One region of the Kribbella sp. NPDC048837 genome, then DNA from elsewhere that is predicted to be linked to it. Evidence: riboswitches for the same ligand, from Rfam matches in the RefSeq annotation. Region 1 holds a riboswitch; the other holds the start of a gene.
The links. A riboswitch is a leader RNA that binds a small molecule or an ion and turns the genes downstream of it on or off. The one in region 1 is predicted to bind ZMP and ZTP.
Positions count from the first base shown of each region.

Region 2: linked by a shared signal. The riboswitch ahead of ACZ6O0_RS01265 (metallophosphoesterase) and the one ahead of ACZ6O0_RS02285 (bifunctional 5,10-methylenetetrahydrofolate dehydrogenase/5,10-methenyltetrahydrofolate cyclohydrolase) in region 1 are both predicted to bind ZMP and ZTP.

Region 1 is NZ_JBVJHF010000001.1:465,787-470,003, forward strand. Features, by position in the region: gene ACZ6O0_RS02270 (prephenate dehydrogenase) at 1-339, opposite strand, end outside; gene aroH (chorismate mutase) at 336-704, opposite strand; gene ACZ6O0_RS02280 (phytanoyl-CoA dioxygenase family protein) at 817-1,710, shown strand; gene ACZ6O0_RS02285 (bifunctional 5,10-methylenetetrahydrofolate dehydrogenase/5,10-methenyltetrahydrofolate cyclohydrolase) at 1,712-2,554, opposite strand; ZMP/ZTP riboswitch at 2,583-2,671, opposite strand; gene ACZ6O0_RS02290 (beta-N-acetylhexosaminidase family protein) at 2,672-4,217, opposite strand, start outside.
Region 2 is NZ_JBVJHF010000001.1:248,619-252,835, reverse strand. Features, by position in the region: gene ACZ6O0_RS01270 (LysR family transcriptional regulator) at 1-864, shown strand, start outside; gene ACZ6O0_RS01265 (metallophosphoesterase) at 871-1,737, opposite strand; ZMP/ZTP riboswitch at 1,763-1,839, opposite strand; gene ACZ6O0_RS01260 (cysteine hydrolase family protein) at 1,841-2,395, opposite strand; gene ACZ6O0_RS01255 (DUF1905 domain-containing protein) at 2,454-2,756, opposite strand; gene ACZ6O0_RS01250 (helix-turn-helix transcriptional regulator) at 2,749-3,699, opposite strand; gene ACZ6O0_RS01245 (DinB family protein) at 3,755-4,217, shown strand, end outside.

The DNA.
Region 1 (4,217 bases):
GTGACTGCCGACGTACCGGCTGAGGTCGCCGGTCAGCCGGCGGGCGTCGGCGAGCGGCTTGGACTTCACGCTGGCGGCGTCCGTGACGACCGCGTCGGTCTGCTCGAGCTGCTCGGCGATCACCGCGCCGACGTGATCCGGCGGTACGGCGACCACGACCAGCTGCGGCTCGATCTGGACCAGTCGCGATCCCGCGCCGATCCGCTCGGCCATCAGCGCGTTGTCCGGGTCGGCGTCGACGAGCTCGACCACGACTCCCAACCGCGCCAGCGCCAGGCCGATCGACGTACCGATAAGTCCGGTGCCGACGATCCGCACCGGCCCGCGCAGCTCACTCACTGGGCGCCTGTCAGGTCTGGACGGAGAGCGACGGCGCCGTGCAGGTAGACGTGCTGGATCTTCTCGCGGGACCGCGGGGTCTCGGTGTGCACCATCAGCCGGACCACCCGCGGCAGCGCGTGCGGCACGTCGATCTCCTGCATGCACATCAGCGGTACATCGGTGAGCCCGATCTGCCGGCCCGCCACGGCCGGGAACTCCGAGTGCAGGTCCGGCGTGACGGTGAACAGGATGCTGATCAGATCCTCGCTCTCCAGATCGTTCGCCTCCAGGACCGCCTTCACCAGCTCCGCGGACCGCGTGAGCAGATGCTCGCGCTCGTCCACCTCGAGCTGGGTAGCACCCCGGATCGCCCGTACCGCCACGTGCTCGCCTCCTTGGTTCGTCTACCTCAACCCTAGGGCAGAGTAGTCAAGGAGTGGACAGCCGTCTCGGATCCACGGATCCGGAAACCCCCCTCCCCGGATGGAGCACCTGATGCAGACCCTCCCGACCGGACCCGTCGACGCCACCGTGCAGCGCTTCCCCGAGGTCACCGACGAGTTCGTCGGGTCCTTCCGGCGGAACGGCTTCGCGGTCCTGGACCACGCCGTACCGCCTGAGCAGGTCGCCGCCCTGAACGCCGCCGCCGAGCAACTCTGCCGCGGGGAGCTCGGCCGGATCGCCGACGGGCCGCGGATCGGCCCGGGCGACGACGTACTGCGGCAGTTCCTGTGCATCCACTATCCGCACAAGGTGTCGGACGCCGCGCTCGAGGCGCTGCACGCGCCGCGGATCGTCCGGGCCCTGACCGCGGTCATCGGCCCGAACGTCAAGGCCATGCAGTCGATGCTGTTCATTAAGTCCGAGGGGAAGCCGGGGCAGGCCTGGCACCAGGACGAGTTCTTCATCCCGACCCGCGACCGCTCGCTGACCGCGGTCTGGATCGCACTCGACGACGCGACGGTCGAGAACGGCTGCCTGTGGGTGCTCCCCGGATCACACCACCGTGGCGTCATCTACCCCGACCGCGAGCAGGACGACCCGCGCTTCGACTGTACGTCGGAGGCGTACGACTTCCCGTACACCGACGACCAGGCGGTCGCCATCGAGGTCCCGGCCGGCTCGGCGGTGATCTTCAATGGCTACCTGCTGCACCGATCGCTGCCGAACAGCGGTCGGCACGGGTTCCGCCGGGCGCTGGCGAACCACTACATGAGCGCGGAGTCGCTGCTCCCCTGGCACTCGCTGCCACCCGGCGTTCACATCGCCAACCACGACTTCCGCGACATCGTCATGGTGGCCGGGACCGACCCGTACGCCTACAAGGGCATCGACGACGTGGCTCGGCCACACTCACGCCCGGACAAGGACGGTGGCTGCCACCGATGAGCTAGGAGGCAGCCGCCTCGGCGGCGTCGACGGCCTGCTCCAGCAGCAGGGCGATCGTCATCGGCCCGACGCCGCCGGGGACCGGCGTGATCAGGCGGGCGACCTGGACCGCCTCCTCGAAGTGGACGTCGCCGACGTTGCCCTCGTTGTAGCCGGCGTCGACGACGACCGCGCCCGGCTTGAGCCAGTCACCGCGGACGAAGTTCGGCTTCCCGACCGCGGCGATCACGATGTCCGCGGTCCGGACGATGTCCGGCAGGTCCGTGGTCCGCGAGTGCGTGTAGGTGACGGTCGCGTTCGATGCCAGCAGCAACATCCCGACGGGCTTGCCGAGGATCGGGCTGCGGCCGATCACCACCGCGTGCGCCCCGGCGATCGGTACGTCGTACGCCTCCAGCAGCCGGATGATCCCGCCGGGCGTCGCGGACCGGAACCCGGGATCGCCGAACGCCATCGCGGCGAACGACCGCATCGTCACGCCGTCGACGTCCTTGGCCGGGTCGATCGCCTCGAACGCGGCCCGCTCGTCGATCTGCGCCGGCACCGGGTGCTGGAGCAGGATTCCGTGCACCTCGGGGTCGTTCGAGAGCTTGTGAATCTCGGCGACCAGTTCCTCGGTGGTCGTCTCCGCGGGCAGGACGACGCTCCGCGACGCGATCCCGGCCTTCTTCGACCGGTTCTGCTTCATCCGGACGTACGTCGCCGACGCGGGGTCGTCGCCCACCAGTACGGTCGCCAGACACGGCTGCACGCCGGTCCGCTCCCGCAGTACGCGGGCTCGCTCGGCCGCCCGCGCCACCATCTCGGCGGCGAGGTCGGTCCCGATCATCAGTTCAGCGGTCATGGCGCGCTCCTTCGGGCGTCGACTACAGGTCAGCTGCCCAGGCGCGCGGCGCGGCCGGATGTCCGGCAGACCGTTCCCCGGTGGTCGTCCACCTCAACGCCAGTCGCGGTCCACCGCTCAGGATACCGAGTCGGTCACTCTGCTGATGAAAGCGTCGGCAACGCCGTCGCCGATCCGCGGGTGGGTGGTGGAGTGCGGGAGCCGGATGTCGCGAATCTCCTCGGCCTGCGTGACCAGGTGGCTGATCTGGTCCCGGCCGGTGGCGACATCCGAGCTGTTGCCCTCGGCGCCGGCTTCGAGGACGCGCAGGGCCTGGCGCAGCGCCTGCCCCCAGTAGAAGGCCGCGTCGAGCCAGGCGTCCGCCTCGTCGGCGAAGGCCGGGTCGATCACGCCCTCGCGGATCTGGGCCGGAGCGTTCTCGATCGCCTCGCAGTACGGCTCGAGGTCCGCGATCGCGCCGGCCAGGTCCCCGGCCTCCCAGGTCCGCCAGAACGCGGCGGTCTTCGCGGACAGCACCGGCGCGTTCACCAGGTGCAGCTTCCCGTCGTACGTCGTGAGGTCGGCGAAGACCTCCAGCGCCGCGATCGTCGCGGCGTCTCCCCCGGCGCGTTCCGCGATCGCCGCATGCCAGGACGCCTGCTCGTCGTACGTCGCGGGGTTCCAGCCGAACTCCGCGAACGAGTAGAGGGCGAGCTTGCTGGCCGCGGCCTGGTTCATCGGGTTCGAGATCACGCCGACGACCTGGTCGGCGAGGCCCGGCTCACGGCCGCTGTACGCCGCCAGCGGGATCCGCCCGTGCGCGTAGTCGTTGACCGGGTAGTTGTCCCAGATCAGGATGTCGTGCCCGAACACGGCCTTCGCCTCGGCCGCCTGCGCACTGGTGATCGTCTCCGGGACGACGCCGATACCGGTCCAGTGCACCACCACGGCACTGTCCATCTGCTCCCGCAGCGCCTGCTTGTACGGCGTCTCGTCGACGTTGTAGTACTCGGTCGGGACCATCTGCAGGGGCGCGAGGTCCGGCTTGGTCTCGACCCACTCGCGCTGGATCCGGTTCAGCAGCTCGCTCTGCGCCAGCCCGGCCCCACCGCCGCCGGGGCCGAACTTCTGCTCGTCCTCGGGGCTGTGCCACTGCTCGTACTCGATGTCGTCCAGCGCCACGTTGAACGCCCGCGCACCGAGCGCGTACAGCGCCTCGAACTTGGCGATCAGCGCCTGGAAGTCGGCGTCGTCGGTGTAGCGGATCGACAGGCCGGGCGAGAGCGCGAAGGTGAAGTCGACCTTGTTCCGGGCGGCGCGGTCGATCAGCTCGCCTAGCTCGGCCAGCTTGTCGGCCGGATACGGGTCGCGCCACTGCTCGCGGTGGTACGGGTCGTCCTTGGGGGCGTACTCGTAGGTGTTCATCCGGTGCGCGCCGAGGTAGTCCAGGTGATCGAGCCGGTCGGCGTGCGACCACGGCGTCCCGTAGAAGCCCTCGATCGAGCCGCGGTACCGCATCGTCGGCCAGTCGCGGATCTCGACGCCGTCCACCTGGTTGCCCTGGACAAGCTGTGCGAAGGCCTGCGCGGCGTAGAAGGTGCCGCGGGCATCGACCCCGTCCAGCACGACCTGCTGGGCGCCGACGGCGACGACGTACCCCTCGGCCGGCAGCAGACCCGCGGGC
Region 2 (4,217 bases), 220 kb from region 1:
GATGTCACGAGGTTGCGCGTCATCGACGCCGTCGCCAGGCACGGTTCGGTCACCGCGGCTGCCCGCGAACTGCACTACTCGCAGCCGTCCGTCACTCACCACCTCTCCCGCCTGGAGGCCGAGACCGGCGCGCAGCTGCTGCAGCGGGCCGGTCGTGGCATCCGGCTGACCGAGGCCGGCCGGCTGCTGGCCGCTCGGGCCGCGGAGATCATCGGCCGGATCGACGCCGTCGACGCGGAACTCGCCGCTCACGTCGGGTTGAGCGCCGGCCGGATCCGCCTGGCCGGCTTCTCGTCGGCGATCGGGTCACTCGTGCCGCGGGCGGTGGCGGCCCTGGGCGACAAGCACCCGGGCCTCGAGATCAACCTGCTCGACGCGCATCCGCCGGAGGCGCTCGAACTGCTCCGCACCGGCACGATCGACGTCGCGATCGTCTTCCGGTACGACGAGACCGAGCCGGAGCCGTCCGGCGTACGACTGCATCATCTGCTCGACGATCCGCTCTACCTGCTGTCCGCCGATCAGCCGGTCGAGTTGGCCGGGCTCCGCGACGCGACCTGGATCGCCGGATGCGATCGTTGCCGCAGTCACCTGGTTTCGCTGTGCGCCGCCGAGGGCTACGAGCCGCGGATCGGCTACACGTCCGACGACATGGTGGTCATGCAGGCGCTCGTCGCGGCCGGCCTCGGGGTGACGACCATGCCCGGGCTCGCCCTCCGTGCCCACCACGCCGAGGGCATCATCGCCACCGAGCTCCCCGGCTCCCGCCGCCACGTCTACGCCGCGACGTACGGCGAACCACCCGACCCACCCGCGATCGCCGCCCTGCTCACCATCCTCGCCGAGACCGCGACGCTGCGCTGAAGCACTTCAGGAGTGCTCGATCGCGCCGGTGAGGGGGTTGTAGACGTAGACCTCGGTGCCGGCGTCGGGGTTGCGGGCTTGGAGGGTGTGGCAGAGCGGGGCGAACGGGCCGCCGAGGTCGACGATGGTTGCACCGGCGCCGAGGACGCCTCGGGCGAGGTGACTGGGGGCCGTGAGGTCGATGCGGGTGATCACGCCGGGAGTCACCCAGACGGGCTTGTCCGCGAGCCGGCCGGACAGTTGGTGGTGCAGGTGGCCGCACAGGACCGCTTGTACGTCGGTCCCGGCGAGAACGCGTGCCAGTTTCTCGGGCTCTTGCAGGACCACGGGCTTCAGATACGGGATCGCGTCGACGGAGATCGGCGGGTAGTGGAGTACGACGATCGACCCGGCCGGCGCGGGTGTGGCCAGCTCGGCGGCCAGCCAGTCCAGCTGGTCGTCGCCCAGCACACCGTGTGTCTCTCCGGGGACCAGGCTGTCGAGCGTGATGACGCGGAGGCCGTCGACGTCGCTCACCGCGGCGATCGCACCGGCGATGTCGGCCTGGCGGCCGATGGGTGAGCCGTCCGGACCGAGGTGGCCCCAGCCGAGGGCGGCGGTGAAGCCGTCGCGACGGTCGTGGTTGCCGGTGCAGTAGACGTGCGGGACACCTCGCTCAGCGGCGAACTCGCCCACGGCCGAGCGCACCGCAGTGCATCCCTCTTCGGACCCGTCGTCGGCGATGTCCCCGCTGACGACGATCAGATCCAGCTCCGGCACCCCGCGTACGTCGTACAACAGTCCTTTGAGCGCGCCGAGACCGTCGACGCCGTCCTCGTCCGGGCCGGTGCGGCTGATGTGGGTGTCGGACAGGTGCAGAACACGATGTGGCATGACGAGTCTCCCGGGATGTCGTTGCCGTCGGCACCCAGGCGGTCGATGCCCGTCGCGTCACTCCCCGGTGGTGACCCACCCTCGCCAGTCGTGTGGAACCACCCTACCCAGAGAACGTGACCTCGGCAGTGGGCTGGACGGCGGCGGTGCGGCCCGGGGCCGTGTGGTTCTCCCAGTAGAGGTTGGTGTGGGCGATGACCTTGTCCGGGGTCGGCGCGCCGTACTCCGAGAGGTCTTCGGTGGTGTGGGCGTCGCCGACCAGGGTGACGTCGTACCCCCGGACCATGGCGCCGTGGATGGTGGAGCGGATGCACTCGTCGGTCTGGGCGCCGCTGACGAAGAGGTGGCCGATCCCGGCCTCGGCGAGGACGTCCTCGAGGTCGGTGTCCTCGAAGGAGTCGGCGAAGGTCTTGTGCACGAGCGGCTCCGCCTCGTCGCGCTTGAGCTCGGGGACCAGCTGCCACTCGTCGCTGTCCTTCACGAGGTGCTCGCTGGAGTGCTGGACCCAGACCACCGGCACACCGCCGGCGCGGGCCTTGCCGACCAGGGTGCTGATGTTGGACACCACCTGGTCGCGCTCGTGGGCTTCGCTGACGACACCGTTCTGGACGTCGATCACCACAAGTGCCGTGTTCGGCCGATCTGACAGCGTGGACATGCCGTTCCCTCCCTCTTCCCGGGTCTGTGACGAACGCTAGTCCCACTCGCCGACAGTTTCAGGAGACCTTCCAGCTCCGCAGCCGCAACCGCACGGTCGGTACGTCGCCGTCGTCGAGCTCCTCGGCCCGCCGCACCGCCACCTTCACCGGCAGGATGTACCGCCCGTCCTTCGGGAACATCGACCTGTCCCACACGCTGTCCCCGATCTGCGCCTGCACCAGGATCATCCCCCACCCGTACGTCACGACATTGGATTCCGCCTCGAGGTACGCACAGTCCTCCTCCGGCACCGTGATGAAATACCACGGCGCCGGCCCGCGCCAGTACCAGATCTCGGCGGCGAACTCGATCTCATTCACTGTTACTTGCCTCCAGCAAGCGGTTGGCGATGTTGCGGGCCGCGGTTTTGAGTTCCGCGGATCGGAGGATGTGGTAAGGGGCGGGGAGGGAGGTGAGCTGGCCGGCGTACCAGTAGGGCTCGTCGGTGCTGGCCAGGAGGCGGGTGTGGGTGTCGTCGATGGCTTCCAGGCGGCCCATGCTGCGGGAGATCCAGTGGGCCACGTCGTCGCGCGGGGCGTCGACGATGACCTCGATGGGGTATTTCCAGCCCATCGCCAGATGTTCCTCGACGGCGGCCAGTGGGTCCAGGTCGGCGGGTGCGGTGAATTCCTCGCCCTGCGGCTCGACTTTGGCGATCCTGTCGACGCGCAGAACGCGGCGGGAATTCTTCGTGTGCGACCAGCACAGCAGATACCAACGGCCCCGGCGGACGACGACCGCCCACGGGTCGACGTCCATCGGCCATTCCTCGCCGTGGTGCCGACGGTACTGAAGGATGACGCGCCGGCCGGCGGTGCTCTGGGAGACCAGGGCCGCGGTGATCTCCGGGTCCGGCGTGCGGACGCCGGGATCGGGACCGCGCGCGCTGACCCGGCGGATGGCGTCGGTCGAGCGGGCGATGTGTTCGGGCAGGACCCGGATGATCTTGCCGAGCGCGTTCTCGACCGGGTCGGCCGCGCCGCGCGGTCCTTCCAGCACCGCCATCACCAGGCCGAGCGCTTCGGTGGTGGTGAACATCAGTGGGGCCAGCCGCAGTCCGCGACCGACCCGGTAGCCGCCGTACGGACCGCGGACCGACTCGATCGGGATGTCGGCCTCGCGCAGGATCGCGACATAGCGCCGGGCCGCCCGTTCGGAGACCCCGAGCTTCTCCCCCAGGTGCTCGGCCGTGATGCCCGGGCTGTTCTGGATCAGTTCCAGCACCATCAACGTCCGCGCCGTCGGACTCACGTCGTACGCCACAGGTCCTCACCATTCCGGAAGTGAACTGTCCGGAACCGAGCGTAGCGTCCCGGCCATGGACTACAACACTGTGATGGAGCTGCCGGCGGCGGGCGACGAGGTCGAGACGCTGCTGGGTGTGCTGGAGCGTAATCGCCGGACGTTCGCGTGGAAGACCGGCGGGCTGGACGCGGCCGGGATGAACACCCGGCTCGGCCCCTCGACGATGACGCTGGGCGGTCTCGTGAAGCACCTGGCCCTCGTCGAGGCCGACATGTTCTCGCACCGGTTGCACGGCCGGGACCCGGGCGCGCCGTGGAACAAGATCGACTGGGATTCCGACCCCGACTGGGAGTGGCGCACCGCCGCCGACGACTCCCCCCAAGAACTGGTGGAGCTCTGGCGCGACATGGTCGCCCGCTCGCGCGCCTCGGTGGCGGAGGCCATCGCGAACGGCGGTCTCGACACGACCGGCAGCCTGGTCTGGCCGGACGGCCGCTCACCCAACCTGCGCCGGCTCCTCGCCGACATGATCGAGG